Regions from separate parts of the Streptomyces sp. NPDC097640 genome, predicted to be linked through region 1. Evidence: predicted binding sites of a transcription regulator. Region 1 holds the regulator's gene; the other holds the start of a gene.

Region 1 (15,447 bases):
TCGCCGACGATGTGCAGTACCTGTGGCTGCCGCTGTCGCATGTCTTCGGCAAGGTGCTGACGGCCGGGCAGGTGTACATCGGACACACCACGGCCGTGGACGGCCGGCAGGACAAGATCATCGAGAATCTGCCGGTGGTCAGGCCCACCTACATGTGCGCCGTGCCGCGGATCTTCGAGAAGGTCTACAACGGCGTGGCGCAGCGGGCCCGCGCCGGCGGCGGCGCCAAGTACAAGATCTTCCAGTGGGCGGCCGAGGTCGCCCGCGAGTACGCCAAGACCTCCCAGGACAACTTCCGCCGCACCGGCACGGCCTCCGTGCCCATGAGCCTCAAGGCCAAGCACGCCGTCGCCGACAAGCTGGTCTACGCCAAGCTGCGCGAGGCGTTCGGCGGGCGGCTGCGGGCCGCGGTGTCCGGCGCGGCCGCGCTCGCTCCCGACATCGGCTACTTCTTCGCCGGCGCCGGTATCAACATCCTGGAGGGCTACGGCCTCACCGAGACCAGCGGCCCGGGCTTCCTGAACCCGGTGGAGTACCGCACCGGCACGGTGGGCAAGGCGTTCGCGGGCCTGGAGGTGCGGGTGGCCGAGGACGGCGAGATCCTGATGCGCGGCCCGTCCATCATGCAGGGCTACCACGGGCTGCCGGAGCTGACCGAGCAGGTGCTGGAGTCCGACGGCTGGTTCCACACCGGCGACATCGGCGAGCTCTCGCCCGACGGCTATCTCACCATCACCGACCGGAAGAAGGACCTGATCAAGACCTCGGGCGGGAAGTACGTCGCGCCGGCCGAGGTCGAGGGCCAGTTCAAGGCGGTGTGCCCGTTCGTCTCCAACATCCTGGTGCACGGCGCGGACCGCAACTACTGCACCGCGCTGATCTCCCTCGACGAGCCGACGATCATGGGCTGGGCGCAGGAGCACGGTATGCAGGGGAAGACATACGCCGAGGTGGTGGCCACGGACGAGGTGCGGGAGCTGATCGAGGGCTATGTGGGGCGGCTCAACGCGGGGCTCCAGCGCTGGCAGACGATCAAGAAGTTCCGGCTGCTGCCGCGCGATCTGGACGTCGAGCACGGTGAGCTGACGCCGAGCCTGAAGCTGAAGCGGCCGGTCGTCGAGCGGGAGTACAAGGAGCTTCTGGAGGACATGTACTCCGGCGCGCGGGAGGCATGAGCGCCCGCGGGGCGTGTGAGCGGTCGCGCGGGACGCCCGGGCGTTCCTGCGCGCCGGGCGCTCCGGACGGGGGGAACCGTGCGGGGCCCGTGGGGCGTACGAGGCGTACGATCCGCACAAGCGTTGCAGCTCCGGCACAGTGTTCACCTGATTTTTCCCCTCATCGCGGCTCACTTGCGTAACTCGGCGCATATGAGGGCGGCATGTCTGTCACCCTGTCGGTGTCGGACTACGGCGCTACGCCGGGACTGCTCAGGAGCCGCACAGTGGGGACGTCTTCTTCTGCCACACCTGCTTCTGTCACACCTGATCCGGCGCCGGGGGCGGTGCCGGGCGCAGTGCCCCGCCCCCGGCCCGGATCCGGGTACGGGCGGGCGCTCGGGGCCGTGCCCGGCACCGCGCCGGCCGCCCGGATCGCCGCCGCGCGCACCAGCCTGCCCGGCAACCCCCTGGCGGCCTCCGCCGCGCGCCGGTTCGCCCGCGCGGCCCTCGCCGACTGGAGCGCGCTCGACTTCCCCGCCGTCGGCCGGATCCCCGACCAGGTCGCGGACGAGGTCGTGCTGCTGGTGAGCGAGCTGGTCACCAATGCCGTGGTGCACGCCGGGACGGCGGTCGAGGTGAGCTGTGCGCTGGATGTGTTAACCGGAGACGGGGAAGAGCCCTCCGTGGTCGTCGAGGTGACCGACCATCACCCCACCCGCTTTCTGCGCGGCGAGCCGCCCGACGCGGACGACGACCCTGGGTGCGCCGGGCACGGGCTGCGGCTGGTCGCCGAGCTCGCCGAGTGCTGGGGCACGGCCTATCGCCGGGCCAGCAAGACGGTGTGGTTCCAGCTGCCCGTCACCGCGGTCGAGGCCATCACCTCATCGGGTGATCCGCTTCCCGCCAATTCGGGCGACGCGCCCAGGGAATCCGCGAGGGATTCTCTCAACGGCGACTCCCCGGACGACTCCCTTGAGGGCGGCACCCCCAAGGGCGGCTCCGTCAAAGACGGCTCCCTCAAAGACGGTTGCGCCGAGGACGACGCGTACGCCGTCGAACTCCTCGCCCCCGCCCCCAGACGCGCCGGGGTCCGCCCTTCCGACGCCGACTGGACCCGGGAGGGCGCGCTGTCCTTCCTCGCGGAGACGTCCGACCTGCTGACCGGGCAGTTCGACGAGGACATGGTGACCTCGCTGGCCGCCCAGCTGCTCGTGCCGCGGTTCGCCGACTGGAGCGCGGTGTGGCTCGACACGGAAGGCGGCCCGCCGCGGCTCGCCCAGGTGTGGCACGCGAGCGAGACCCGGCTCGAAACCCTCCGCCAACTGCTCGAAAAGGAGCCGCCGGAGCTGCCCGCCACCGCGCGGGGCCGGGCCGTGCCCTGGCCGTGGCCCAGCGACCCCGCCGCGTACGGGCCCGGCGGCGCGGCCCTGGCCTGCCGCCTGATCGCGGGCGGGCGCGCCGTCGGCACACTGCTGCTCGGCCGGGCCGGGCTGATGCGGGTGCCGGGCGAGGTGGCCGGCCTGGTCGAGGACTTCTCCCGCCGGGTCGCCCTGGCGCTCGCGTCCGCCCGCCAGTACACGCGGCAGGCGACCATCAGCCGGGTGCTCCAGCGCGGGCTGCTGCCCTCCCGTATCGCGAAGATCCCGGGCGTGGAGTCCGCGGTGGTGTACGAGCCGACCGGCGGCACATCCGCCGGAGGCGACTTCTACGACATCTTCCCGGCGGGCGACGGCCGCTGGGTCTTCGTGCTGGGCGACGTGTGCGGCAACGGCCCGGAGGCGGCCGTGGTGACCGGGCTCGTACGCCCCTGGCTGCGGCTGCTGGCGCGCGAGGGGTACGGCGTCGGGGCGGTCCTGGAGCGCATCAACCGGATGCTCGGCGAGGAGGCCGTCGAGGCCGCCGTCGAGGGCGCGGCGGAGGCGGTGGCCGCGGGCGTGGGGCTGCCCGTGGGCGGCGGCGCGTCGCGGTTCCTGTCGCTGCTGTACGGGGAGCTGGTGCCGATGGGCGAGGACGGCGACGACGGCATCCGCTGCACGCTCGCCAGCGCGGGGCATCCGCTGCCCCTGGTGCTCCGGCCCGACGGGTCGGTGCGCACCGTCGCCGAGCCGCAGATCCTGCTGGGCGTCGTGGACGACGTCACGTACGAGAGCGAGACCTTCGAGCTGGCGCCCGGGGAGACGCTGGTGTGCGTGACGGACGGGGTCACGGAGCACCGATCGGGCGCCCGGCAGTTCGACGACGGCGACGGGCTGGCATCGCTGCTCGGGGACTGCGTGGGGCTGGACGCGCAGGACGTGGCGGAGCGGATCCGCGGGGCGGTGCACGCGTTCGCCGTCGAGCCGCCGGACGACGATCTGGCGATGCTGGTCCTGCGGTCGCGGTAGGGCGGCGCCTGGGCGGTCGGGCCGGCTCCCCTCCCCGCCCCTACCCGACACCGGGGCTCCGCCCCGGGCCCCGGAGTGTGCGGCACCGCCGCGCGGGGCCCGGCCCCAGGCTCGGGGTCCGGGGCGGAGCCCCAGTTGAGGGAAGGGGCGGGGTGGGGGGCTGCACCGTTGTGCGCTCCACCGCGTGGCCGCCGCGGGCGTCAAGATCCGCCGATACAGGCCCTGGGCGCCCGGGGCACTGTGCCGATGGCGGACAATGGGGGGCATGCCTTCCGTACTGCCCGATGGCGAGCCCATGCCCGAGGACGGCGCGCTGCCCGCGAGCGCCCTGTCCGGGGCGGCGGGGCGGCCGCTCGGGTTCTATCTGCATGTGCCCTACTGCGCGACCCGCTGCGGGTACTGCGACTTCAACACCTACACCGCCACCGAGCTGCGCGGATCCGGCGGCGTGCTCGCCTCGCGCGACAACTACGCCGACATGGTCGTCGAAGAGGTGCGGCTCGCGCGCAAGGTGCTGGGGGACGACCCCCGGCCGGTCGAGACCGTGTTCGTCGGGGGCGGCACGCCGACCCTGCTGGCGGCCGCCGACCTCGGGCGGATGCTCGGCGCCATCCGGGACGAGTTCGGGCTGGCGGAGGGCGCAGAGGTCACCACCGAGGCCAACCCGGAGTCGGTCGACACGCGGTATCTGGAAGAGCTGCGGGCGGCCGGGTTCAACCGGGTCTCGTTCGGGATGCAGAGCGCCCGGCAGCATGTGCTGCGGGTGCTGGACCGCACCCACACCCCGGGCCGCCCGGAGGCCTGCGTGGCCGAGGCGCGGGCGGCCGGGTTCGACCATGTGAACCTGGACCTGATCTACGGCACGCCGGGGGAGAGCGACGAGGACTGGCGCGCCTCCCTGGAGGCCGCGCTGGGCGCCGGGCCCGACCATGTGTCGGCGTACGCGCTGATCGTCGAGGAGGGCACCCAGCTCGCCCGGCGGATCCGGCGCGGCGAGGTCCCGATGACCGACGACGATGTGCACGCGGACCGCTACCTGATCGCGGAGGAGACGCTGTCGGCGGCCGGATTCCGCTGGTACGAGGTTTCGAACTGGGCCACGTCAGAGGCCGGCCGGTGCCGCCACAACGAGCTGTACTGGCGCGGCGCGGACTGGTGGGGCGCGGGCCCCGGTGCGCACAGCCATGTGGGCGGCGTGCGGTGGTGGAACGTGAAGCACCCCGGTGCGTACGCGCAGGCACTGAGCGAGGGCAGGTCCCCCGGGGCGGGCCGCGAGGTGCTGACCGACGAGGAGCGCCGGGTGGAGCGGATCCTGCTGGAGCTGCGGCTCGCGGAGGGCTGCCCGCTGGACCTGCTGGCCCCGGCGGGCGCCGCCGCGGCGGCGAAGGCCATGGCCGACGGTCTGCTGGCGCCGGAGCCGTACGGAGCGGGCCGGGCGGTGCTCACCCTGCGCGGGCGGCTACTGGCCGACGCGGTGGTGCGCGATCTCGTCGACTGACCGATCGATCAACCCACCCGGTGCCGCGGCCTACGGCCCGGCCGGACCGCCCACGGTCACATGGTCGATCAGCTCCTCCACCCGCCCCAGCAGCGCCGGCTCCAGATCCCTGTAGGAGCGGACCGAGGACAGGATCCGCTGCCACGCGGCCCCCGTGTTCCCGGGCCAGCCCAGCGCCCGGCAGACGCCCGTCTTCCAGTCCTGGCCGCGCGGCACCGTCGGCCAGGCGGGGATGCCCACCGAGGAGGGCTTCACGGCCTCCCACACGTCGATGTACGGGTGCCCGACGACCAGGACGTGCTCGCCGGTGACCTCGGCCGCGATACGGGACTCCTTCGTGCCCGGGACCAGATGGTCGACCAGCACACCCAGGCGGGCGTCGGGGCCGGGGGAGAACTCGCGGACGATGGCGGGCAGATCGTCGATCCCCTCCAGATACTCCACGACCACGCCCTCGATGCGCAGATCGTCCCCCCACACCCGCTCGACCAGTTCCGCGTCGTGGCGCCCCTCGACGTAGATGCGCCCCGCGCGGGCGACCCGCGCACGGGCCTGGGGGAGCGCGATGGAGCCGGAGGCCGTGCGGCGCGGGGCCGCGGGGGCGGCGGCGCGCGGGCGCACCAGGGTGACGACACGGCCCTCCAGGAGGAAGCCGCGCGGCTCCATGGGGAAGACCCGATGTTTGCCGAAGCGGTCCTCCAGAGTCACCGTGGCGCCCTCCGCGGTCTTCTCGCAGCGGATCACGGCACCGCAGAACCCGGTGGTGACCTCCTCGACGACCAGGTCGGGGTCGGCGGGCACCTCGGGCGCGGGCGCCTGGCGCTTCCAGGGCGGGGTCAGGTCCGGGTCGTACTGTCGCACCCGAGTGACCCTAGCGCCGCGGCGCCGCCGTCAGGAGGACACGCCGAAACGAGCCGCGAGTTCCGCGCGCTGCGCCCGGACGAAACGGGCATCCACGGCGGCGCCGTGCCCCGGGACGTACACCGCGTCCTCGCCGCCGAGGGCGAGCAGCCGGTCCAGGGCGGCGGGCCACTGGCCGGGGATCGCGTCGGCACCCGCCTGGGGCGCCCCCGACTCCTCGACCAGATCCCCGCAGAAGACCACCTCGGGCTCGCCCGGGGCCTGCCCGGCGGCGAGCACGGCCAGGTCGTGGGCCGTGTGGCCGGGGCCCACGTTCGCCAGCAGGACGGTCCGGCCGCCCAGGTCAAGGGTGAGCTCGCCGCACACCGCGTGGTGCGGCCGCACCAGGTGGTCGGCGGCCTCCCCGGCGGCATCGGGGTTCGCGCCGTGGCGCACCGCGTCGTCACGCAGCACGTCCCCCTCGCGGCGCAGCAGTTCGTCGAGCCCGGCGGCCCCGTACACCTGGCAGCCCGCGAAGGCGGCGGTGCCGAGGACATGGTCGAAGTGGGGGTGGGTGAGGGCGATATGGGTGGGGCGGCGGCCGAAGAGGCGGGTGATCTCCCGGCGTACCCAGGCGCCCTCGGCGAGGTCGGCGCCGGTGTCGACGACCAGGACGCCGGTCCGCCCGGCGATCGCGCCGACCGTCGCGTCCCAGCCGGGCAGGCGGCACCGGGCCACGGACGGCGTGAGATGTTCCCAGCGCGCCTCTTCCCAACGGGTGTCCATACGGAGACGCTAGCTCCAGCGGTGGCAAAGCGTCGGCTCTTGCCCCCGCCACGGCACCCCGCCGTACACTGGCTGAGGGGTTCTGGCACTCGTGACCATTGAGTGCCAGGGGGAACACCTGATGAGACGGCTGGACTGGAGGTGCGCGGTGCTCAGCGAACGCAGACTCGAGGTACTGCGTGCGATCGTCCAGGACTATGTGGGGACGGAGGAGCCGGTCGGCTCCAAAGCCCTCACGGAGCGGCACCGGCTGGGCGTCTCCCCGGCTACGGTGCGCAACGACATGGCGGCTCTGGAGGACGAGGGCTACATCGCCCAGCCGCATACGAGCGCCGGGCGCATTCCCACGGACAAGGGCTATCGGCTGTTCGTCGACAAGCTGGCCGGGGTGAAGCCCCTGTCCACGCCGGAGCGGCGGGCCATCCAGAACTTCCTGGACGGTGCCGTGGACCTCGACGACGTGGTGGGGCGCACGGTCCGGCTGCTCGCGCAGCTGACCCGGCAGGTCGCGGTGGTGCAGTACCCGTCGCTGACCCGCTCGACGGTCCGCCATGTCGAGCTGCTGTCGATGAGCCCGGCGCGGGTGATGCTGGTTCTGATCACCGACACCGGGCGGGTCGAGCAGCGGATGGTGGACTGCCCGGCGCCCGTGAGCGAGGAGTCGCTCGCGGACCTGCGGGCCCGGCTGAACAGCAGGGTCGTGGGCCGGCGGTTCTCGGATGTGCCGCGGCTGGTGCAGGACCTGCCCGAGTCCTTCGAACAGGAGGACCGGGGGACCGTCTCGACGGTCCTGGCCACGCTGCTGGAGACGCTGGTCGAAGAGACCGAGGAGCGGCTGATGATCGGCGGCACCGCCAATCTCACCCGCTTCGGCCATGATTTCCCCCTGACGATCCGGCCCGTGCTGGAAGCGCTGGAGGAGCAGGTCGTCCTGCTCAAGCTGCTCGGCGAGGCGAAGGACTCGGGTATGACCGTACGGATCGGGCATGAGAATGCTCACGAGGGCCTGAATTCCACTTCGGTCGTGGCGGTCGGCTACGGTTCGGGCGACGAGGCGGTCGCCAAACTCGGCGTGGTCGGACCGACCCGCATGGACTACCCCGGAACGATGGGAGCGGTACGCGCAGTGGCACGTTACGTCGGACAGATCCTGGCGGAGTCGTAAGTGGCGACGGACTACTACGCAGTCCTGGGCGTGCGGCGTGATGCCTCGCAGGACGAGATCAAGAAGGCATTCCGCCGGCTCGCTCGCGAGCTGCACCCGGACGTGAATCCGGATCCCAAGACCCAAGAGCGGTTCAAGGAGATCAACGCCGCCTACGAGGTCTTGTCCGATCCCCAGAAGAAGCAGGTCTACGACCTGGGCGGCGACCCGCTTTCCGCCTCGGGCGGCGCCGGGGGCGGCGCGGGCGGCTTCGGCGCGGGCTTCGGAAACTTCTCCGACATCATGGACGCGTTCTTCGGCACCGCCTCGCAGCGCGGCCCGCGGTCCAGGACCCGGCGCGGCCAGGACGCCATGATCCGCCTCGATGTGGAGCTGAACGAGGCGGCCTTCGGGACCACCAAGGACATCCAGGTCGACACCGCGGTCGTCTGTACGACGTGCAGCGGCGAGGGCGCGGCGCCCGGCACCACGGCGCAGACCTGTGACATGTGCCGCGGCCGCGGCGAGGTGTCCCAGGTGACGCGGTCCTTCCTCGGCCAGGTCATGACCTCCCGGCCGTGCCCGCAGTGCCAGGGCTTCGGCACCGTGGTGCCGACCCCGTGCCCGGAGTGCGCGGGCGACGGGCGGATCCGCTCGCGGCGGACGCTGACGGTGAAGATCCCGGCCGGTGTGGACAACGGCACCCGGATCCAGCTCGCCGGCGAGGGCGAGGTCGGCCCGGGCGGCGGCCCGGCGGGCGATCTGTATGTGGAGATCCACGAGCTGCCGCACCCGGTCTTCCAGCGCCGCGGCGACGATCTGCACTGCACGGTGACCATCCCCATGACGGCGGCTTCCCTGGGCACCAAGGTGCCCCTGGAGACGCTCGACGGCCTGGAGGAGGTCGACATCCGGCCCGGCACCCAGTCCGGCCAGTCGATCCCGCTCCACCAGCGCGGCGTCACCCACCTGCGCGGCGGCGGCCGGGGCGACCTGATCGTCCACGTCGAGGTCCAGACCCCGTCCAAGCTCGACCCGGAGCAGGAGGAGCTGCTGCGGCGGCTGGCCAAGCTGCGGGGCGAGGAGCGGCCGCTAGGCGAATTCAAGCCAGGACAGCAGGGGCTGTTCTCGCGCCTTAAGGATGCGTTCAACGGACGGTAGGCGCCCGGCCGGGGGTCCGGGGGTGGGCCCCCGGGGGATGCAGTAAGCGGGGGCAGCAGGGCCTGTTCTCGCGCTTGAAGGACGCGTTCAACGGACGGTAGGCGCCCGGAGCCCCTCGGGGACGCGGTCCGTCCAACGGGCCCTGAGCCGAGTACAGATCGGTGCGGAGGACATGACACGATGTTGTCATGTCGTCCGCGCTGACCGATCTCTTTCGGTACCCGATCGTGCAGGCCCCGATGGCGGGCGGGGCCTCCTGCCCGCAGCTGGCCGCCGCCGTTTCCGAGGCCGGCGGTCTCGGGTTCCTCGCCGCCGGTTACAAGACGCCGGAGGCGATGTACGAGGAGATCAAACAGCTGCGGGGGCAGACCGCCCGGCCCTTCGGCGTGAACCTGTTCATGCCGCAGCCCCTCACCGCCGACCCCGCCGCCGTCGCGGTCTACCGCGAGCAGCTCGCCGGGGAGGCGGCCTGGTACGACACCCCGCTGGGCGACCCCGACGCGGGCTCCGACGACGCGTACGACGCCAAGCTGGCCGTTCTGCTCGACGACCCGGTCCCGGTCGTCTCGTTCACCTTCGGTTGCCCCACCCGCGCCGTCCTCGACGCCATCGGCAGGGCCGGCACGCGGACGGTCGTGACCGTGACCTCGCCCGCCGAGGCGCAGGCCGCCCAGTGGGCGGGCGCGGACGCCGTGTGCGTCCAGGGCGTGGAGGCGGGCGGCCACCAGGGCACGCACCGCGACGATCCGCGCGCCGACGGCACGGGTGCCGGGCTCGGGCTGCTGTCGCTGCTCGCGCTGGTCCGGGAGGTCGTACAGATCCCGGTCATCGCGACGGGCGGGCTGATGCGCGGCTCGCAGATCGCCGGGGTGCTGGCCGCGGGCGCGGTCGCGGCCCAGCTGGGGACCGCGTTCCTGGTCTGCCCCGAGTCGGGGGCCAACGCCCTGCACAAGCGGGCCATGACCGACCCGGTCTTCGGCCGCACCGAGCTGACCCGGGCCTTCTCTGGGCGTCCCGCGCGCGGGCTGGTCAACCGCTTCATGCGCGAGCACGGCCGCTACGCCCCGGCCGCCTACCCCCAGGTGCACCACCTCACCTCGGGGCTGCGGAAGGCGGCGGCGAAGGCCGGCGACCCGCAGGGCATGGCGCTGTGGGCGGGGCAGGGGCACCGGCTGGCCCGGGAGCTGCCCGCCGCGCGGCTGGTGGATGTGCTGACCGTCGAACTGGACGCGGCGCGTGAGGGGTTGGGCATCGCCTTGGACAAGGGAGCCGTGTCATGACCGCTCCCGTCTTCGTGGCCGACTCCCTGGCGGGGGCGGCCGTGGGGGCGCGGCTGGCGCTCGAGGGGCCCGAGGGGCGCCACGCCGTGTCGGTGCGCCGGCTGCGCGTGGGCGAGCCGGTGGTGCTGACGGACGGGGCCGGTACGGGCGCCTTCGGCGCCGTGGCGGCCGTCGAGGGCAAGGACCGGCTGGTGGTCGAGGTGGCCGAGGTGCGCCATGAGGCGCCGCCGAGCCCGCGGATCACCGTGGTCCAGGCGCTGCCGAAGGGCGACCGCGGCGAACTGGCCGTGGAGACCATGACGGAGACCGGCGTGGACGCCATCGTGCCCTGGGCGGCGGCGCGTTGTGTCACCCAGTGGAAGGGCGAGCGCGGCCTGAAGGCGCTGGGCAAGTGGCGGTCGACGGCCCGGGAGGCGGGCAAGCAGTCGCGCCGGCTCGTCTTCCCCGAGGTGGCGGACGCGATGACGACCCGCCAGGTTGCCCGTCTTCTGGCCGAATCCGACTTCGCGGCCGTGCTCCACGAGGAGGGCGCCGAGCCGCTCGCGACCGCGCCGCTGCCCGGCGAGGGAAGCGTCGTGCTCGTGGTCGGCCCGGAAGGGGGCGTGTCCCCCGAGGAGTTGGCGGCCTTCGCCGAGGCGGGGGCGCGCCCGTACCGCCTGGGGCCGACCGTGCTGCGCACCTCCACGGCCGGGACGGCGGCGGTCGCGCTGCTGCTGGGCCGTACGGGCCGCTGGAGCTGAGACCGCCCCCACCGCCCGCCTCTTTTGTCCCGGCCGATCGGCGGATCATGTGGCCGAGTGTGCACTTCCGGTTCACCCCGCAGCGGTGGGAACCTCTCTCTATGGGGGCATTGAGGCATCAAAGGAACGGGCTCCTCGCGGTGGCGGCGGCGGCCCTGGCGATCGGCGCCCTGGCGGCGTGCGAGCCCAGGAACGACTCCGGACTCAACTCCATCGGCGTGGCCTTCACCACGGACCGGGTCAGCACGCGCGCGCTCGAGAAGGGCGGCATCGACGTGCGCTGGATGACCTGCAACGCGGATGTGAAGGGCAAGCACACCTCCGGCCCGTCGAAGGACGCGAAGGCATCCGTGGACTGCCGGGGCAGGACCAACGACGACCGCGCGATCCGGGTCACCGGCACCGTCACCTACGAGCGCAAGAACATCTGCGTACGGGGCGACCTGACCGCCAAGGTGGACGGCCACCAGGTCTTCCAGGCGAATGTGATCGGCGACTGCAACGCGCGGAAGACGGGGCATCCCAGGCCGTCCCGGAGCACCACCCACCCGTGGGACAAGCGGACCACGCAGGGCACGGACGGCACGAAGGGCACGGAGACCGGCGGCAAGTAGCGGGAGCCGGTGGTCGGTGGTCGGTGACGCATGCTCTCGGCGGGTGGTGTGGGACCACCACGCGGTTCCGGCGCGCGGCCTCCGGGCCTGCCGGTAGCATCCGGTGCCGTACCGGCCGACGACGCGTAAGGAGCCACCGGTGGCGGGAGAACCGCAGGCCGACTGCCTGTTCTGCAAAATCGTCTCTAAAGAGGTGCCGGCGACCGTCGTCCGCGAGACCGACACGACCCTCGCCTTCCGGGACATCAACCCCCAGGCGCCGACCCACGTCCTGGTGATCCCCAAGGTCCACTACCCGGACGCCGCCTCCCTCGCGGTCGCCGAGCCGCAGATCGCCGCCGACATACTGCGCGAGGCGGGCGCGGTGGCCGCCGACGAGGAGATCGACGGCACGGGCTTCCGCGTCATCTTCAACACCGGTTCGGGCGCGGGCCAGACCGTCTTCCACGCGCACGCCCACATCCTGGGCGGCCGCGGCTTCAACTGGCCCCCCGGGTAGACCCGTTGTCCGTACGTGAACTGGTCGTCCTGGGCACCGCGAGCCAGGTGCCGACCCGACACCGCAACCACAACGGCTATCTGCTGCGCTGGGACGGCGAGGGCCTGCTCTTCGACCCGGGCGAGGGCACCCAGCGCCAGATGCTGCGGGCGGGGGTCGCGGCCCACGACATCGACCGGATCTGTGTCACGCACTTCCACGGGGACCACTCGCTGGGCCTGGCCGGGGTGATCCAGCGGATCAACCTGGACCGGGTGTCGCACCCGGTGACCGCGCACTACCCGGCGAGCGGACAGCGCTTCTTCGAGCGGCTGCGCTACGCGACCGCGTACCGCGAGACCGTATCGCTGGCCGAGGCGCCGATCAGCGGTGAGGGCGGGGTCCTGGCGCGGACCGCCGGGTACACGCTGGAGGCGCGCAGGCTCTCCCACCCGGTCGAGTCCTACGGCTACCGCCTGACCGAGCCCGACGGCCGCCGCATGCTGCCCGAGCGGCTCGCGGCGCACGGCATCCGCGGTCCGGAGGTCGGCCGGCTCCAGCAGGAGGGGGCGCTGGAGCGGGAGGGGCACACGGTCACGCTGGAGGAGGTCAGCGAGGTGCGGCGCGGGCAGCGCTTCGCCTTCGTCATGGACACCCGGCTGTGCGAGGGCGCCCACGCCCTGGCGCAGGGCTGTGACCTGCTGGTCATCGAGTCCACCTTCCTGGACGAGGACGAGCCGCTGGCGGTCGAGTACGGGCATCTCACGGCCGGGCAGGCGGCGCGGCTGGCCGCGGAGGCGGGGGTGCGGCACCTGGTGCTGACCCACTTCTCGCAGCGGTACGGCGACCCCACCGACTTCGAGCGCCAGGCGCGGGCGGCGGGCTTCGCGGGGGAGCTCACGGTGGCGCAGGACCTGATGAGCGTGGCGGTGCCCAAGCGGCGCTGAGCGCTCACGGGCCGGCCGCTCAGGGGGCCGGCCGTTCAGCGGTACGGCCCCGCTGTCGGTGCCATCGTGCACACTGGCCGCAGTCGCATCCAGCGGCCGCATTCATCCGCATTCGCCACACCATGCGGTGGCATCCGCTGAACGAGACCCACGAGATCCACTGAACGAGATCGACCGAACGGGACCGGCGACGAGGCCGGTCCGATCTGGGAGCGCACGGTGACCACAGACCACGGCCAACCGCTCGCGGCGGAGTACCAGTACCCGGCCGAGTACCCGCTGCTCGACCCGCTCGAGGCCGTCCGCAGACCCGGCGACCCCAGCTGTGACGTCTATCTCACCGGCTCGGTCTTCCTGGACATCATCTTCACCGGCCTGGACTCCGCCCCCGTGCGCGGCACCGAGTCCTGGGCGCGCGGCATGGGCTCCAGCCCCGGCGGGGTGGCCAACATGGCCACCGCGCTGGCCCGCCTGGGCCTGCGCACCTCGCTCGCCGCCGCCTTCGGCGACGACATGTACGGGGACTACTGCCGCGACGCCCTGGACCGCGGCGAGGGCATCGACCTGTCGCTGTCCCGTACGGTGCGCGGCTGGCACTCCCCGGTGACCGTGTCCATGGCCTACGAGGGCGAGCGCACCATGGTCTCCCACGGCCATGAGGCGCCGCCGCCCGAGGAGCCCGCCCCCACCTGCCCGCCCCCGGCCCGCGCGGCCATCGCCTCCCTGGTCCCGGGGAGCCGCGAGGAGTGGGTCACCCAGGCGGTCGGCCACGGCAGCATGGTCTTCGCGGACGTCGGCTGGGACGACACCGGCCGCTGGGATCCGGCCGACCTCGCCGATCTCGAGCACTGCGAGGCGTTCCTGCCGAACGCGGCCGAGGCGATGCGGTACACCCGCACCGAGTGCCCGCGCGCCGCCGCCCGCGCGCTCGCCGACAAGGTGCCGCTGGCGGTGGTCACCCTGGGCGCCGAGGGGGCGTACGCGGTGGACGGGCGGACCGGCGAGACCGCCGAGGTGCCCGCGATCGCCGTGGAGGCCCTGGACCCGACCGGGGCGGGCGATGTGTTCGTCGCGGGCTTCGTCACCGGCACCCTCGCCCAGTGGCCGCTCGCCGACCGGCTGGCCTTCGCGGGGCTGAGCGCCGCGCTGTCCGTGCAGGAGTTCGGCGGCTCGCTGTCGGCGCCCGGCTGGGTGGAGATCGCCGCCTGGTGGCAGCACGCCAAGTCGTACGACGACCAGGACCGCTCCGCGCTGCGCCGCTACGCCTTCCTGGACCGGATCCTCCCGGCGGCCGCCCGCCCCTGGCCGCTGCGCCGGGCGGTGCCCACGATCGGCTTCCGTCAGGCGTGAACCACATCCGGCCCCTCCGCCACCCCGGCCACCCCCGCCGCCCCCGCCGCCCCCGACACCCACGCCACCTCCGCCACCTCCGCCAAAGCAGCCCGGTAAAAGGGCTCGGGTCTTGTCGGTGCTCCGTCGTACCCTTGTACTCGAGGTTGTCGAGCAACGAGAACCCCGCAAGAGGAGGTAGGAGCAGGCCTCAGAGCCGGCCCATGACGCAACCAACCACAGCACGCCAGGCGCATGCGCAGTTCAAGGTCCCGACCAAGCACCCGATGGTCATGGTGCTGGGATCGGGCGACTCGCTGCTGCGCGTCATCGAGAAGGCCTTCCCGGAGACCGACATCCATGTGCGGGGCAATGAGGTCAGCGCGACCGGGGACCCCGCGGAAGTCGCCCTCATCCAGCGTCTGTTCGACGAGATGATGCTGGTGCTCCGCACCGGTCAACCGATGACAGAGGACGCGGTGGAGCGCTCGATCGCCATGCTGCGCTCCGCGGAGAACGGCGAGACCGGCGTGGAGTCCCCCGCCGAGGTGCTCACGCAGAACATCCTCTCCAACCGCGGCCGCACCATCCGCCCCAAGACGCTCAACCAGAAGCGCTACGTCGACGCCATCGACAAGCACACCGTCGTGTTCGGCATCGGCCCGGCAGGTACCGGCAAGACCTATCTGGCCATGGCCAAGGCGGTCCAGGCCCTGCAGTCCAAGCAGGTCACCCGGATCATCCTGACCCGGCCAGCGGTCGAGGCGGGCGAGCGGCTCGGCTTCCTGCCGGGCACGCTCTACGAGAAGATCGACCCGTATCTGCGCCCGCTGTACGACGCGCTGCACGACATGCTCGACCCCGACTCCATCCCGCGCCTGATGGCCGCGGGCACGATCGAGGTCGCGCCGCTGGCGTATATGCGCGGCCGCACGCTCAATGACGCGTTCATCATTCTGGACGAGGCGCAGAACACGAACCCCGAGCAGATGAAGATGTTCCTCACCCGGCTCGGCTTCGACTCCAAGATCGTGATCACGGGTGATGTCACCCAGGTCGACCTCCCCAACGGGACCAAGAGCGGTCTGC
Region 2 (15,447 bases), on a different contig from region 1:
AACCCGGCGGACGGGCCGTATGTCCTGGACATCGCGCGCCGCACGGGCGGGGCGGTGGAGGACGTGAACGACGAGCAGATCGTGGACGCGATCAAGCTGCTGGCCCGTACGGAGGGGATCTTCGCGGAGACCGCCGGCGGGGTGACCCTGGGCGTGGCGAGGAAGCTGCTCGAGAACGGGGTGCTGGACCCCACCCTCACCACCGTCGTGCTCAACACCGGCGACGGCCTCAAGACGCTCGACGCGGTCGCCCCGACGAGTGGACCCACGGCGGTGATCCGCCCCAGCCTCGACGCGTTCCGCGAAGCTGGTCTGGCCTGAATCGGGCCCGCTCAAACCAGCTGGCTTGAATTCGCCCCTCGAATTCGCCCTCGCCCCCCGCAGCAGTTCCCTTGGAAGGTGAAACCCTCATGAGCGTCAATGTCCGGATCCCCACCATCCTGCGTACGTACACCGGCGGGCAGGCCGAGGTCAGTGCCGAGGGTGCGACCCTCTCCGAGGTCCTCGCGGACCTGGACCGGAATCACCAGGGCATTGCGGCCCGCGTCCTGGACGACACCGGCAAGCTGCGGCGTTTCGTCAATGTCTATGTCAATGACGACGACGTTCGCTTCTCCGAGGGCCTGGAGACCGCGACTCCGGACGGCGCCGGTGTCTCGATCATTCCGGCGGTCGCGGGCGGCTGCTGAGCCGGTCGCTCCCCCGCCACAGGCCGGTTGTGGCCACGCCACGGGCCGATGTGAGCCGGCCGTACCCCCGAGGTAAACGGAATCGCCCGGTCCTGATAGAAACGGACCGGGCGATTCCGTGTGTTGAATCGCGCTACAGTTGAGCCGTTCCCCTTCTGTCGGCCTCATTGGCGGCCGCATATGAGAACTCGTCAACTTGTGCGTAAAGTGTGCGCGCGAATTGTCGGGTTGATTCCCTTATGCCTGGCCCGACTTGCCCCGAATTCCCGGGAATTCTCCACTTATTACCGATCGACCGTCGCCAGAATTCTCGTCCGATTGACCTGTTGCACAGGGCAGTGGGACAGATACATTCAGCGGCGGTCGACGCGTTCCGGCGCACACCCCCCACGACCGGGGGGTGAGGTCTGACCCGGGTCCGCGGAGTGCGGTCCTGCGCAGGGGCCAGCAATAGGGGAGTTAGGAATGGCTCAGGGCACCGTCAAGTGGTTCAACGCGGAGAAGGGGTACGGCTTCATCGCGGTCGACGGTGGTGCGGACGTGTTCGTCCACTACAGCGCGATCCAGATGGACGGTTACCGCACCCTCGAAGAAGGCCAGCGGGTCGAGTTCGAGATCTCGCAGGGCCAGAAGGGGCCGCAGGCGGACATGGTCCGCGTGGCTGTTGGCTGAAGCGCCGACGCGAGGCACTGACTGGACCGTTCAAAGGGCTCGTACCCCCTAGGGGCACGGGCCCTTTGACATGCGTGTTCGCATGGGTGTTGACGTGCGCGCCGACGGCCGCTCACGACCACCTTGCCCCACCCCGTAGCCCTTCGGGCGCTTGCACTCTCAGGGGTCGAGTGCTAATCATTGGCGTTAGCACTCTGAAGGTGAGAGTGACAGAAGGATCGGGTCGGTGAGGTCCGTCAGGCCATGCGGGGCAAGGAACCGCACGGCAGACAGGCCGTCCGTCGCGGGCGCCAGGCGCGGTCCGGAGCAATCCACCCCGTCTTGGGAGGACCACTTCACATGGCCAAGATCATCGCGTTCAACGAGGAGGCGCGGCGCGGCCTCGAGCGCGGGATGAACCAGCTCGCCGACGCCGTCAAGGTCACCCTCGGCCCCAAGGGTCGCAACGTCGTCCTCGAGAAGAAGTGGGGCGCCCCCACGATCACCAACGATGGTGTTTCCATCGCCAAGGAGATCGAGCTCGAGGACCCGTACGAGAAGATTGGCGCCGAGCTGGTCAAGGAGGTCGCGAAGAAGACGGACGACGTCGCCGGTGACGGCACGACGACCGCGACCGTCCTCGCCCAGGCGCTGGTCAAGGAGGGCCTGCGGAACGTCGCCGCGGGCGCCAACCCGATGGCCCTCAAGCGTGGCATCGAGAAGGCCGTCGAGGCCGTCTCCGCCCAGCTGCTCGAGCAGGCCAAGGACGTGGAGACCAAGGAGCAGATCGCCTCCACCGCCTCCATCTCCGCCGCCGACACCCAGATCGGCGAGCTCATCGCCGAGGCGATGGACAAGGTCGGCAAGGAAGGCGTCATCACCGTCGAGGAGTCGCAGACCTTCGGGCTCGAGCTCGAGCTCACCGAGGGCATGCGCTTCGACAAGGGCTACATCTCCCCGTACTTCGCCACCGACATGGAGCGTATGGAGGCGTCGCTCGACGACCCGTACATCCTGATCGTCAACTCGAAGATCACCAGCGTGAAGGACCTCCTCCCGCTGCTCGAGAAGGTCATGCAGTCGGGCAAGCCGCTGCTGATCATCGCCGAGGACATCGAGGGCGAGGCCCTGGCGACCCTGGTCGTCAACAAGATCCGTGGCACCTTCAAGTCCGTTGCCGTCAAGGCCCCGGGCTTCGGTGACCGCCGCAAGGCCATGCTCGGCGACATCGCCATCCTCACCGGTGGCACCGTCATCTCCGAGGAGGTCGGCCTCAAGCTGGAGAACGCGGGCGTCGACCTGCTGGGCCGCGCCCGCAAGGTGACCGTCACCAAGGACGAGACCACCATCGTGGACGGCGCCGGCGACACCGACCAGGTGCAGGGCCGCGTCAACCAGATCCGCGCCGAGATCGAGTCCTCGGACTCGGACTACGACCGGGAGAAGCTCCAGGAGCGCCTGGCGAAGCTGGCCGGCGGCGTGGCCGTCATCAAGGCCGGTGCCGCCACCGAGGTCGAGCTCAAGGAGCGCAAGCACCGCATCGAGGACGCGGTGCGCAACGCCAAGGCCGCCGTCGAGGAGGGCATCGTCGCCGGTGGTGGCGTGGCCCTGCTCCAGACCGTCTCGGTCTTCGAGAAGCTGGAGCTCGAGGGTGACGAGGCCACCGGTGCCCAGGCCGTGCGCCTGGCGCTCGAGGCCCCGCTGAAGCAGATCGCGGTCAACGCCGGCCTCGAGGGCGGCGTCGTGGTGGAGAAGGTGCGCAACCTCACCCCGGGTCACGGCCTCAACGCCGCGACCGGTGAGTACGTCGACCTGATCGCCGAGGGCATCATCGACCCGGCCAAGGTCACGCGCTCCGCGCTCCAGAACGCCGCGTCGATCGCCGCGCTGTTCCTGACCACCGAGGCCGTCATCGCCGACAAGCCGGAGAAGGCCGCCGCGGCGGGCGCTCCGGGCGGCATGCCGGGCGGTGACATGGACTTCTGATCGACGCCTTCCGTCGATCGACCGTCCTCATCGGGTCCGCATGGATCTGATGCGTCGGGGCGGCACCCTCTTCCGGGTGCCGCCCCGACGGCGTTTCAGCACACTCTTCCCGTAAGCGCGGTCACCCGCGCGCGGCCTCCAGCGCGGCCCGCAGATGGCCGTCCGACTCGGTCAGCAGCCGGGTGGCGGTGGGGGCGTCCACCTCGCCGAGGATGGCCAGGATGGCGTGCTTCGTCTCGCCGTCGCTGGCGGCCAGCGCGGCCTCGATCCGCGGGGCGGGGGCCCCGGTGGCGAGGGAGACGATACGGCGCGAGCGCGCCCGCAGCTTGTCGTTCGAGGCGCGCACATCGACCATCAGATTTCCGTAGGTCTTGCCCAGCCGGATCATGGTGATGGTCGAGACCATGTTGAGCACCAGCTTCTGGGCCGTGCCCGCCTTCAGCCGGGTGGAGCCGGTGAGCAGCTCCGGCCCGACCACGACCTCGATGCCGTGCTCGGCGGCCGCCGCGAGCGCCGAACCCGCGTTGCAGGACAGGCCGACGGTGAGCGCGCCGAGCCGGCGGGCGTGCTCGACCGCGCCGACCGCGTACGGGGTGCGGCCGGAGGCGGAGATGCCGACGACGCTGTCCTGGGCGCCGACGGAGAGCGCGTCGAGGTCCGCGGCGGCCAGCTCCTTGCTGTCCTCGGCGCCCTCGACCGAGGTCACCATGGCGGCGGGCCCGCCCGCGATCAGCCCGATGACCTGGCCAGGACCGGTGTTGAAGGTGGGCGGGCACTCGCTGGCGTCGAGCACGCCGAGCCGCCCGGCGGTGCCCGCACCCATGTAGATCAGCCGGCCGCCGCGGGCCATCCGCTCGGCGATGCCGTCGATGGCGGCGGCGATCCGCGGCAGTTCGGTGGCGACGGCCGCGGGCACGGCCGCGTCCTCGCCGTTCATGATGCGGGCGATCTCGATGGTCTCCAGCCGGTCGATTTCGGCGAGTTCGGGGCGGAATGCCTCGGTGGTGAGCGTGTCCAGCTGGGCGCGCAGCTGTTGTTGGTCAGCGGCGGAAGTCATGGCGAAGCGGCTCTTTCCGGTACGGGGTGTCAACGGGGGTGTCCCGACTCGGTCAGCGCTCGGTCAGCGGGGTCCGGGCCGGGGGTCATGCCGGTGGGCGAGGGCTTCGTACGAGGCGGCGAGCGCGGGGGCGGCCGCCTCGTACGTACGCTGCGCCACACCTATGAAGAGGCAGTCCACGACGAGGAGTTGGCTGGTGCGGCTGGACATGGCCGCCGGGCGCAGCTCGCTCTCGCGGGCGGTGGAGGTGGTGAGCACGAGATCCGCGTACTGGGCGACCTCGCCGTCGGGGCGGCCGGTGATCGCGACGGTGGTGGCTCCGTGCTCGAAGGCCACCCGCAGGGGCTCGATGACGTCGGTGGTACGGCCCGAATGGGTGATCGCGATGGCGACGTCCCCGGAGTGCAGCTGCACGGCGTTGGTGACCGCGAGGTGCGGGTCGGCGTGCGCATGGGCTATCAGGCCGATGCGCAGCAGCTTCTGAACCAGGTCCTGGCCGACGAGGCTGGAGGCGCCGACGCCGTAGACGTCGATCCGGCGGGCGGTGGCGAGCGCGCCGACGGCCGCTTCGAGCTGGCCGGTGTCCAGCCCGGCGGCGGTGTCGGCCAGGCACTGCTGCTCTTCCTGGGCGAGCTTGGTGACGACGTCGGCGATGGGGTCGTCGACGGCGATGTCGGCCGTGACGGCCGGGGCGCGCCCGGCCGCCTGTTGCGCGGCGAGGGCGGCCAGCGCGAGGCGCAGATCGCGGTAGCCGGGGTAGCCGAGCAGGCGCGAGGTGCGGACCACGGTGGCCTCGCTGGTGCCGGTGCGCTCGGCGAGCCCGGTGACGGTGAGCGCGGCACAGCCGGCCGGATCTCCCGCCACGGCCTCGGCGACGCGCTGCATCGAGCGGGTCATGGAGGGCGCGAGGGTACGGACCTTGGCCGCGAGGGCGGCGGGGGCGGGCGGAGTGGCTTCGGGCACGGTGAAAGTTTCCTTCAGCTTGCTGCTCACCACTGAAAGGTATTTTCATCGTCCGGGGGCCGTCAAGGGTCCGTCCCGAGCCCGTGTCGGGGGCTCGTCCTGCGCCGCTCCCTACCTCCCGGCGCGCTCACCGACGGGCGCCGGTTGTGCGCAAAGGTGACAATGGGGCTCATGAAGCTCGAACATGCACTGCACGCGGCACGGGCGCTCGTGCTCGCCGATCTCGCGGCGGGAGAGGTCGCCCAGGCGGACATCGTCTCCCTCGTCGAGGACTCCATCGCGCACCGCAGGTGGTGGGTCGAGCAGTGGCCGGAGGGGGCCGACTACTTGGCCGGGCTGGTCGCCCAGGACGTACAGGACGCCCTCCTGGAGCGGTACGGCCGCTGGCCGCTGTGCCCGGTCTGCACGGAGAGTGGCGATCCGCACGCGCTGGACGTGGAGCCCGAGTTGGGGCCGGATCCGCACTGGGTGTGCGGCAAGACGGCGGTGGCGGTGGCGAGGGTGGGGACGCTCGGGACGATCTGACGGGCGCGGCGCGGGGCATTGCGGTGGTCCAGGGCTACCGAGCGGTCGCGTCGGCTGGTTCCGGTGCGTTCGCCGGAGTATGGGCGGGGCGCTCCGGCCCTCGGGCGAGAACATGGAGAAAGAGGGCAGCCATGACGGCGACCCCCGCCCACATCGCGTGCCGCCAGCCGTCGACGAACGACCCCTGGGCGGCATGGATCAGCGTCTGCGCATGGGGGCCGGCCTGGTGGGCGGCGTCGAGGGCGCCGACGATGCCTTCGCGCGCGGTGTCGGCCGGGCCCTGGGGGACGTCGGCGAGCCGGGAGTCGATGGCGTTGCGGTAGCCGGAGGACAGGAGCGCTCCGAGCAGGGCGACACCGAGCGCGGTGCCGAATTCGCGGGTGACGTCGTTGAGCGCGGACGCGACGCCCTGGCGCTCGCGTGGCAGGGAACTGGTGATGGCCTCGGTGGAGGGCGTCATCGACAGGCCCATGCCGATGCCCATGGCGAGCATGCCGGGCAGGACGGACAGGTAGCCGCCGTCGACGGAGACGAAGGAGGCCATGAGCGCCAGGCCGACCGTGGCCAGAAGGATCCCTGTGGCCATGGTCGCTCGGGGGCCGATGCGTGCGGTCAGCCGGGGGGCGAGGCCGGAGGCCATCATCATCAGCACGGCCATCGGCATCAGCGCCAGCGTGGACAGCAGACCCGACCAGCCGAGGACGGCCTGGAGGAACGGGAAGAGGACCACGAAGATGCCTGCTTGGACTCCGAAGACCGCCAGGAGCGTGACCGACCCGGCGGTCAGTGAGCGGTCGCCGAACAGACGCACGTCCAGCAGCGCGGCATCCCGGCGGCGCAGTTCCCAGGCCACGAAGGCCCCGGCGGCGATGACACCGATGGCCAGGCTGAGCAGGGTCGCGGGCGCGGTCCAGCCCCGCCCTGGGCCTTCCTGGAGCACGAAGATGAGCCCCACCACGGCGACGACCGAGGTCAGCGCGCCGACAGTGTCGAAAGAACGCCCGGACATCTCGCGGGAGTTGGGGACGGATCGCAGTGTCATGGGGAAGGCGACGACGACGAGCGCGACGGGCAGGACGAACAGCCACCGCCAGCTCGCCACGTCGACCAGGGCGGCGGAGAGGAACATGCCCAGGATGCCGCCGCCTCCGGCCACACCGGTCCACACGCCGATCGCCCGTCCGCGTTCTTCCTCGGGGAAGGTGGAGGTGATGACGGCCAGCGTGATGGGCATGATCATCGCCGCGCCCACGCCGCTGAACAGGCGCGCGGCAAGCATGACGGCAGCGGACGGGGCGAGCCCTGCCGCCGCACTGGCGACGCCGAAGACGGCCAGGCCGGTGAGCAGCATGGGCTTGCGGCCGATGCGGTCGCCGAGCGCGCCCAGCGGCAACAGGAGTGCGGCCAGGCTGAGGGTGTAGATGTTGATGATCCACAGGATCGTGCTCTGCGATGCGCCGAAGGCGATGGCGAGGTCGGGCTGGGCGACGCCGAGCCCGGACACCGAGGCGATGACGGCCATCAGCGCGACACAGACGGCGATCAGGATCGTGCGACGCTGACGCGCGCCGGGCAGGCCCTCGCCCGGGATGCCGCTCGGCTCAGTGCTCACCTGGCCGGGCTGGTTCGTACTCATGGATTCCTCTCAACAGGACAGCAGGGCTGAAGCGCCGGCCGTGGCGGGGCCGGACACGGAGGACGCTAAGCGCTGCTTGCTGTTCGGGCATACAATCTTGCTCATGACGCAAGACGATGGCGAGCTGGACAGCCTGGTACGCAAACGCATCCGTGCCCTGCGCGTGGCCCAAGGCTGGTCCCTGGAGGAGCTGGCCGGCCGCGCCAAGGTCAGCCAGTCCACGCTCAGCCGCATCGAGAACGGCCGGCGCCGCCTGGCCTTGGACCAGCTCGTCACCCTCGCGCGCGCTCTGGACACCTCTCTCGACCAGCTGGTGGAGACCGCCACGGACGATGTCGTCTTCAACCCGATGGTCGACGCGGCCCACGGGCTGATGCGCTGGCCCATCAGGGCGGAGCCCGGCATGACCGTCGTCCGCCAGCGCATGGTCAACCCGCCGCCCGACAATCCCTCGCGCATGCGCGCCCACCCCGGCCGCGAATGGCTCGTCGTCCTGTCCGGCACCGCGACCCTGCTGCTGGGCAACCGGCGCTTCAGGATCGAGACCAACCAGGCGGCGGAGTTCCCCACGATGCTCCCGCACGCCATCGGCGCCGAGGGCGGACCATGCGAGATCCTCGGCGTCTTCGACCGCGACGCCCGCCGCGGGCACCAGCGCGGCGAGGACGCCGACAAGGTGAACCGCCCGTCACCGTGACTGTTTGCGTGTTCCGCAGCCCAGCCGGCCATCTCCTTGCGCATTGCGAAACGCACCAGGCCACACGCGGATGGCCCGCTTAGCGTGGCCGCATGACCCACCCATTGCCGCACACGGCACAACACGGCGCATACCACGTTCCGGAGCGCGACGCGGTCGAGCAGACGGAGATCCTTGATCTGGACGCGGAAGTGCTCGCCGAACACACCGCGTCCATCATCGCCCGGCTGCCCCTCGAGACCACGCCCCACCGCATCGTGGACCTGGGCTGCGGAACCGGAGCCGGCACCCTCGCACTGCTCGAGCACTTCTCCGAGGCAGAGCTGACGGCCGTCGACTCCTCAGCCGCCCACCTGCACCGCTTGCGGGAGAAAGCAGCCGCAGCCGGAGCGGCCGACCGCGTACGCCTCGTTCGGGCCGACCTCGACGCGATGGCGTGGCCCGAACTCGACACTCCGGAGCTGGTCTGGGCGTCGGCTTCCATGCACCACATGGCCGATCCCGACCGGGCCCTGCGCCAGGTCCACGAACTGCTGGCACCGGGCGGGCTGTTCGCCGTCGTCGAGCTGGCCGGCTTCCCCCGGTTCCTGCCCGAAGGCGCCCTGGAAGACGCCCCCGGACTTGAGGAGCGCTGCCATGCCGCACTCGACCACCACCACGCCGAGCACGTCCCCCACCGTGGAGCCGACTGGGGAGCCAAGCTGACGACAGCCGGCTTCATCGTCGAAGACGAACGCACCATCACCGTCAACATCGGCCCGACCCACACCGACGCGGCAGGCCGCTACGCACTCAGCAGCCTGCGCCGCATGCGCGGCGGCATCGCATCCGCGCTGACGGCCGAGGACCTGACCGCTCTCGGCCGGCTGCTCGACACCGACAGCCCGCACAGCATCCTGCGCCGCAGTGATCTGAGTGTGCGCACCGAGCGCACGGTGTGGGCCGCACGCCGCACCTGACGCTCGCCCTCGCCGCCGTCCGCCGTTTTCCAGCGCTGCTGGAAAACCGTCATGGCCCGAGCGGGCCGCTCACCCCGTCTTCCGCCCGTGCCTCCTGTTCCCGTGCCTCCGAACCGACGATCACGCGCGAAGTGCCCGGCGCCTGATGCGGCAGCCGCGCGGCGAGCGCCGTCGTCCCGGCGGCGAGCGCCGCGAGCGCCGCGCCCGTCCAGGCCACGGCCGGGTAGCCCCAGCCCGCGTCGATGACGAGCCCGCCGAGCCAAGGTCCGAGCGTGTTGCCGATGTTGAAGGCGGAGGTCGTGGTCGCGCCCGCGAGGGTCGGGGCGGCGTTCGCGACATTGAACATCCGGGCGTTGAGCGCGGGCCCGGTGAAGAAGGCCGTCACACCGAGCAGCAGCGCCAGGCTCACGGCCGCGACCGCGTGGTGCGCGGTCAGCGCCAAGGCGCTCAGCACGACGGCCGTGGCCGTGATGCCGCCGTAGAGCGTGCCGAAGAGATGGGCGTCCGCGATCCGCCCGCCGATCGTCGTCCCCACGATCGCCCCGGCGCCGAACAGCGCCAGCACGCTGGGCACCCAGTCCTCGTCCATCCCGGCCACGTCCGTCAGCAGCGGCGCGAGATACGAGAACAGACAGAAGACCGCCCCGCCGCTGAGCGCCGTGGTGACCAGCGCCAGCCACACATGCCGGTCGCGGTAGATGGACAGCTCGGCACGGAGCCTCGGCCGGTCCTGCCCGGTCGGCGCCTCCGTACGCGGTACGAGCCCGACGACACCCACGAGCCCGAGCGCCGACAGCGCCGCCACCGCCCAGAAGGCCGCCCGCCACCCGGCGTGCTGACCGAGGAACGCCCCCGCGGGCACGCCCACCACGTTCGCGACGCTCAACCCGCCGAGCATCACCGCCATCGCCCGCGCCCGGGTGTTCACCGGCACCAGAGACACGGCCACCGCCGCCCCCACCGCCCAGAACCCGGCACACGCGAGGGCGCTGACCACCCGGGACGCGAACAGCACCCCGTACGAAGGCGCCACCGCCCCCGCGACCTGGCCGAGCCCGAACACGGCCAGCAGCGCGATCAGCGTCGTCCGGCGCGGGAGCCGCAGCGTGGCGGCGGCGAGCAGCGGCGCGCCGACCACCATCCCGATCGCGAAGGCGGAGATCAGCAGCCCGGCGGTCGGGATCGAGACGTCCATGTCGCGGGCGATGGGTTGCAGCAGCCCGGAGAGCATGAACTCCGAGGTCCCGAGGGCGAAGACGGACAGGCCGAGGACATGGACGGCGACGGGCATACGGACCCGCGCGCGGTCAGTGGGGGACATGCCGAGAGTCGACTACGGCCTGGAGCTTGGTATTCCGCATCAGCCTCCGCCCTCCTGGTTGACTCCTCGCATGGATCCCAGGACCACTCTGACAGCTCTGCGTGACTTCTGCGCGGAACATCTCGGTACCGACCTCGCGGACCGCGTCATCAGCCTGGCCCGGCCCGGTTTCGAGCTCACCGAGGCCGCCCCCGGACAGGCCGCCGGGCACAGCCGCTTCGGCGGCAGGGCCATGCTGGAGCCCGGCACCCCCTGGCCGATGTGCGAGGACCTCCCGCTCAGCCTGATCGCCGTCCTCGACACCGACGCCCTGGCCCCCTGGCTCGGCGACCTCCTGCCACCCGGCACCGGCCTGCTCAACTTCTTCCACCTCGACAAGGAGTCCGAGCAGTGCGACCCCACGGCCCGGGAGGTGGCATCGGGCTACGGCACGGAGGACCCGGAGGTGGGGAGGGTCATCGCGGCCCGTTCCACCCTCGCCGTCGAAACCGAACCACCCGCCCGGTCCAGCGTCTTCGCCCCCGTCCCATGGGCGGCGGAACTCGCCTTCGCCTTCCCCGACATCTGGGATTCCGCCTGGGACACGCTCGACCTGGGATACGAGGGGGGCGACTACGAGGCCGTGGAGATGTTCAGGGGCGCGATACACGCCGATTGGTTTCCCCCGGGCCTGCTGTTCTGCGAGGACATGGCCTTCGGGCGGCCGGTCTTCCCCACGGGAAGCTCATCGGTGATGCTGAACGGCGACGACTCGAACCGATACCACCACCTGCTCCAGCTCTCCGACCGGCACGAGTGGCGCCTCGACGGGGAAGGCGGCTGGATGCACTGGTCGATCCCCACCGAGGCGCTGCGCGCGGGCGACTTCAGCCAGGCGATACCGACCCCGGACATGTGGTGACGCGTCGCCGGGCCGGAACACCGACGGCCGGCCGTGCGAGGGGCGGAACCCCTCGCGCGGCCGGCCGAACCGCTAGACCCCGAAGGGCGCGGCGTAACGGACGGTGCCGCTCGGCAGCGGGCGGGTCGCGTCCAGGGTGAGGGCCATCATGGCCTCATCCGGGACGTCGAGGGTCACGCCGATGCCGTGGGCGGAGGCACGGCCGAAGCCGAACCGCGGGTAGTACGCCGGGTGTCCGAGGACGGTGACGTAGTACTCGCCCAGCTCCCTGGCCGCGCCGAGCGCGGCACGGATGGCCGCCGAGCCGGCACCGGTCTTCTGGTGCTCGGGCAGCACGGAGACCGGGGCCAGGCACAGGGCCGGGGTGTCGTCGATGTGACAGCGCGTCAGCAGCGCGTGGCCGACGGGCGAGCCGTTCGCGCCGACGCTGACGACGGACAGGCCCTCGATCCACGACACGTCGTCGCGCAGGGCGTCTACGAGGTCGGCCTCGTACGGGGTGTCGAAGGCGGCGAGGACGATGCCGCGGACGGCCGGGATGTCGGCCTCGGTCTCGGCCCGGGTGATCCACTGGTTGTGGGTACGCATGACTGGATGAAGATCCGTTTCATGGTGAGGTTCGTGTGGGGCTGCCCCGCGAGCTCACGCTCCCAGCGAGGCGGATGACTGGATCAGGCCGTCGCCCGGGACGTGAGGACGGTCCGGGCGCTGCGCGGCGCAGTGGCCTCAGGCGCGGCCATCAACTCGCCCTCCTTATCGTCCTCGATCTGATCCAACACGAACGCCCGTACCGTAGCACGCCCTTGATCCGCCCCGACCTGACGTCCGGCAGCGGGCCCTACCCCTCACCCAGGGCCGCGCCGGATCGCCCTCACGTGCTGCTTTCTTCGGCGAGCGTGTGCGCCACGAGGGCGTTGGCGTGTCCGTGTCCGAGTCCGTGCTCGGTCTTGAGCCACGTGACGAGCTCCATGTGCTTGGACAGGGGCGAGGAGCGGATGAGGTCCTTCCATTCCGCGATCGGGCGGCCGTACTTCTTCTCGATCGAGGGGAAGTAGCTGGCAGGGCCCTTTACCGGTGCGGTCATGTCGCGGTGTCCCGTCTGTGTGTGCGTGGCGGTGGTGACTTGCTCGTTCTACCGGCGCCGGCCCGGGAACTGGACGGTACAGTACCCATTTGAGAACTAGACTGTCCAGTACCCGAGGTGGAGGAGGCGGTAACGGTGCCGAACGAACAGGGCCGCTCAGCCCGTAAACACGAGGCGATCATGGAGGCCGCGACCGCGGTCTTCATGGAGAAGGGCTACTCCGGCACCAGCATGGACGACATCGCGAGACTCGCCGCGGTGTCCAAGCAGACCGTCTACAAGCACTTCGCCGACAAGGAGAAGCTGTTCGCCGAGATCGTCCTGGCCACCAGCGGCCGGATCGACGGAATGATCGACCTGGTGGCCGCCATCCCCGCCGACCCCGACGCCCTGGAAGACAACCTGCACCGGCTCGCCCGCCAGTTCCTGACCGCCCTCACCCAACCCCAGGTCCTCCAGCTGCGACGCCTGATCATCGCCAACGCCGACACCTTCCCGGACCTGGGCACCGCCTGGTACGAGCAGGGCTTCGAGCGCGTGCTCGCCACCCTGGCCGCCACGTTCCAGCGCCTGGCCGACGAGGGGCTGCTCCGCGTGGACGAACCGCTCCTGGCCGCCAACCACTTCTCCGGCCTGCTCCTCTGGATCCCCGTGAACAAGGCCATGTTCACCGGCGGCCCGCAGCACACCGAGGCCGAACTCGACCACTACGCCACCGCCGGTGTCCGGGCCTTCCTCGCCGCCTACCGCTGACCGGGGCGCCGCTCGTCGCGGTCCAGGGTGCGCTTGATGACCCGAATCCCCTGGTCGACCATCTCGGCGATGGGTTCTCCAAGACTGCTCGGCGTCACATCGGTGATCCAGACGAATCGGCTGCGGTTCTCGGTGTCGCCGAGGATCTGCATGGACGCGTGGTGGTGCGTGGGCTCCAGGGAGCCGCCGACCACCGCATAGGCGATGCGCCGCGCTTTGTCGTCGAGGTCGACGATGAGCTCGCGCACCACGGTGCCGTTCGCGAAGGTCACGACTCTGATGTCGCCCTCGACGCGGGTGTCGGTGACGAAACCCGGTGCGAGACGCTGGTGGATCTCGCCGAAGGCGCGAACCGCCGCCCAGACGTTCTCCGGTCTGTCGTCGATCAGGACTTCGCGGTGGATGGATGCCACGGGTCGATCTTCCTTTCCGTCAGGGCGCTCAGCCGCCGGAGGCGTCGGGGACGAGGCAGAACGGATGCCCCTCGGGATCGGTGAGGACGATCCACCGGCCTTCGCCCGGCTGGAAGTCGGGCCGGGACGCCCCGATGCCGACCAGTTCCTCGACGGCGCCGTCCAGATCGGTGACGGTGAAGTCGAGGTGCACCTGCGTGGCGCCGTCGGGCCAGCTCGGCGGCCGGTAGCCCGCGACGCGCACGAAGCCGAGCTGTACCGGGGTGCCGTTGCCCACGGACGCGAAGTCCTCCCCGCTGCTGGTGACTTCCCAGCCGGTGGCCTTCTGGTAGAACGCGGCGAGCGCGGCCGGATCGGCGCAGTCGAACACGACCGTGCTGAGCTGCTTGAGAACAGGCATGCCGATGACTCCTGAGAATCGGTAGAGGATGGGGCTCGACGCCTCGGGGGCGCGGCCCGTTGCAACCCCGCCAGCATGCTCGCGGCGGCAGACCCTCGTCTTGAACATCCTTGCGGGGGCTGTCGGACCCGCCGCGTAGCGTTCGAAGGGTGCTCACAGCTGTTCCTGTCGCCGGCCGTCCCGACTTCGACATCAGCGCGGTGGCCTGCCGCGCCGACCACACGCGCTGGTCGGCGCCGGAAGTGCGCACCGACTACCGGGTGGTGCTCGTGCGGCGCGGCCGGTTCCGCAGAACGAGCGCCGGAGTCCCCGCCGACATCGACGCGACCTTGGCCTATGTGGGCTACCCGGGCGAGGAGGAGAGCTTCGCCCACCCCACCGGCGGGGATCTCTGCACGGCGATCAGCGTGACGCCGAAGCTGTGGCGTTCCCTCGCCGGAGACGCCGCGGGACCGGCCGCGCCGACGGTCTACGTCGACCCCAGGCTCGACCTGGCCCACCGCCGTCTCCTCGCGGCCGCACGCTCGGGCGACGTCGACTTCGCGGTCTCGGAGGAGCTGCTGACGCTGCTGTCGACCGCCGTCGGCCGGACGGCGGCCGGACCGACCCCGCTAGGCGGTGCGTCCGCCAAATCGGACCGGCGGCTCGTAACGGCAGCACGCGAGGCGATCGCCGAAGAACACCCCACATCGAACACGCTGTTCTCACTGGCCGAACTGCTGGGCGTCTCGCCCTATCGTCTGAGCCGGGCGTTCCCCCGTGAGCTGGGCGTGTCGGTGACCCGCTACCGTCACCGCGTCCGCATCGGCCGGGCCCTCGACCGCCTCGAGGCCGGCGAGAACAGCCTCAGCGCCCTCGCCGCCGACCTCGGCTACGCCGACCAGGCCCACCTGACCAGGACCATGCGTCAGTACCTGGGCCGCACGCCGACAGCGCTCCGCCGCCTGCTGGCCCCGGCTGTCCGCGGAGAGTTCCCCTTCACGTGACCCTGCCGGTCTTGGCACCGGGACTGCTCCCCAAGCGACTCAAGTCCGAGGCAGGATGTCTGCCGCACAGGGCGTGTCGAGGGCGTCCGGAGAATGGGGGCACACAGTGGATTCCGGGACGGTTCTGTCCGGCAGGTACGAGCTGCACAGGATCCTGGGGCGCGGTGGCATGGGCCAGGTGTGGCTGGGCCGCGACCTGTCGGTGCTGCGGCGGGAGGTCGCGGTCAAACTTCTGCCCGCGTTGGCGGACCCGGGGTCGGTACGGCGTTTCCAGGACGAGGCGGCTGCCCTCGCCAAACTGCAGCACCCCGGTATCACCGTGGTTCACGACGCCGGTAGCCACGATGGGCATCTGTTCATCGTGATGGAGCTGCTGCACGGCCGCGATCTGGCGCAGTTGATGGCCCAACAGCCATCAGGGCTGCC

Evidence for each region. The regulator HrcA, encoded in region 1, represses chaperone genes, less so after heat shock. The targets are predictions, from matches to a motif close to TTNGCACTCNGNNNNNCNGAGTGCNAA.
Region 2: groL (chaperonin GroEL) is a predicted target of HrcA. The motif match lies at 1,548-1,574, and genes of this name have one in related genera.

Annotation. Positions count from the first base shown of each region.
Region 1 covers NZ_JBEOSB010000004.1:289,053-304,499, forward strand. Annotated here, with positions in the region: gene ABTY62_RS07755 (AMP-dependent synthetase/ligase) at 1-1,175, shown strand, start outside; gene ABTY62_RS07760 (SpoIIE family protein phosphatase) at 1,379-3,541, shown strand; gene hemW (radical SAM family heme chaperone HemW) at 3,807-5,039, shown strand; gene ABTY62_RS07770 (DUF3097 domain-containing protein) at 5,070-5,900, opposite strand; gene ABTY62_RS07775 (MBL fold metallo-hydrolase) at 5,931-6,665, opposite strand; gene hrcA (heat-inducible transcriptional repressor HrcA) at 6,814-7,830, shown strand; gene dnaJ (molecular chaperone DnaJ) at 7,831-8,970, shown strand; gene ABTY62_RS07790 (nitronate monooxygenase) at 9,159-10,250, shown strand; gene ABTY62_RS07795 (16S rRNA (uracil(1498)-N(3))-methyltransferase) at 10,247-10,990, shown strand; gene ABTY62_RS07800 (hypothetical protein) at 11,092-11,604, shown strand; gene ABTY62_RS07805 (histidine triad nucleotide-binding protein) at 11,744-12,103, shown strand; gene ABTY62_RS07810 (ribonuclease Z) at 12,109-13,029, shown strand; gene ABTY62_RS07815 (carbohydrate kinase family protein) at 13,249-14,379, shown strand; gene ABTY62_RS07820 (PhoH family protein) at 14,583-15,447, shown strand, end outside.
Region 2 covers NZ_JBEOSB010000010.1:3,913-19,359, forward strand. Annotated here, with positions in the region: gene thrC (threonine synthase) at 1-321, shown strand, start outside; gene ABTY62_RS17275 (MoaD/ThiS family protein) at 411-689, shown strand; gene ABTY62_RS17280 (cold-shock protein) at 1,155-1,361, shown strand; gene groL (chaperonin GroEL) at 1,701-3,326, shown strand; gene murQ (N-acetylmuramic acid 6-phosphate etherase) at 3,448-4,383, opposite strand; gene ABTY62_RS17295 (MurR/RpiR family transcriptional regulator) at 4,447-5,376, opposite strand; gene ABTY62_RS17300 (DUF8819 family protein) at 5,509-5,871, shown strand; gene ABTY62_RS17305 (MFS transporter) at 5,906-7,507, opposite strand; gene ABTY62_RS17310 (helix-turn-helix domain-containing protein) at 7,611-8,204, shown strand; gene ABTY62_RS17315 (class I SAM-dependent methyltransferase) at 8,297-9,163, shown strand; gene ABTY62_RS17320 (Cmx/CmrA family chloramphenicol efflux MFS transporter) at 9,213-10,454, opposite strand; gene ABTY62_RS17325 (DUF1963 domain-containing protein) at 10,555-11,385, shown strand; gene ABTY62_RS17330 (GNAT family N-acetyltransferase) at 11,458-11,973, opposite strand; gene ABTY62_RS17335 (DUF4287 domain-containing protein) at 12,257-12,469, opposite strand; gene ABTY62_RS17340 (TetR/AcrR family transcriptional regulator) at 12,605-13,222, shown strand; gene ABTY62_RS17345 (SRPBCC family protein) at 13,213-13,635, opposite strand; gene ABTY62_RS17350 (VOC family protein) at 13,664-14,035, opposite strand; gene ABTY62_RS17355 (helix-turn-helix domain-containing protein) at 14,185-15,021, shown strand; gene ABTY62_RS17360 (WD40 repeat domain-containing serine/threonine protein kinase) at 15,128-15,447, shown strand, end outside.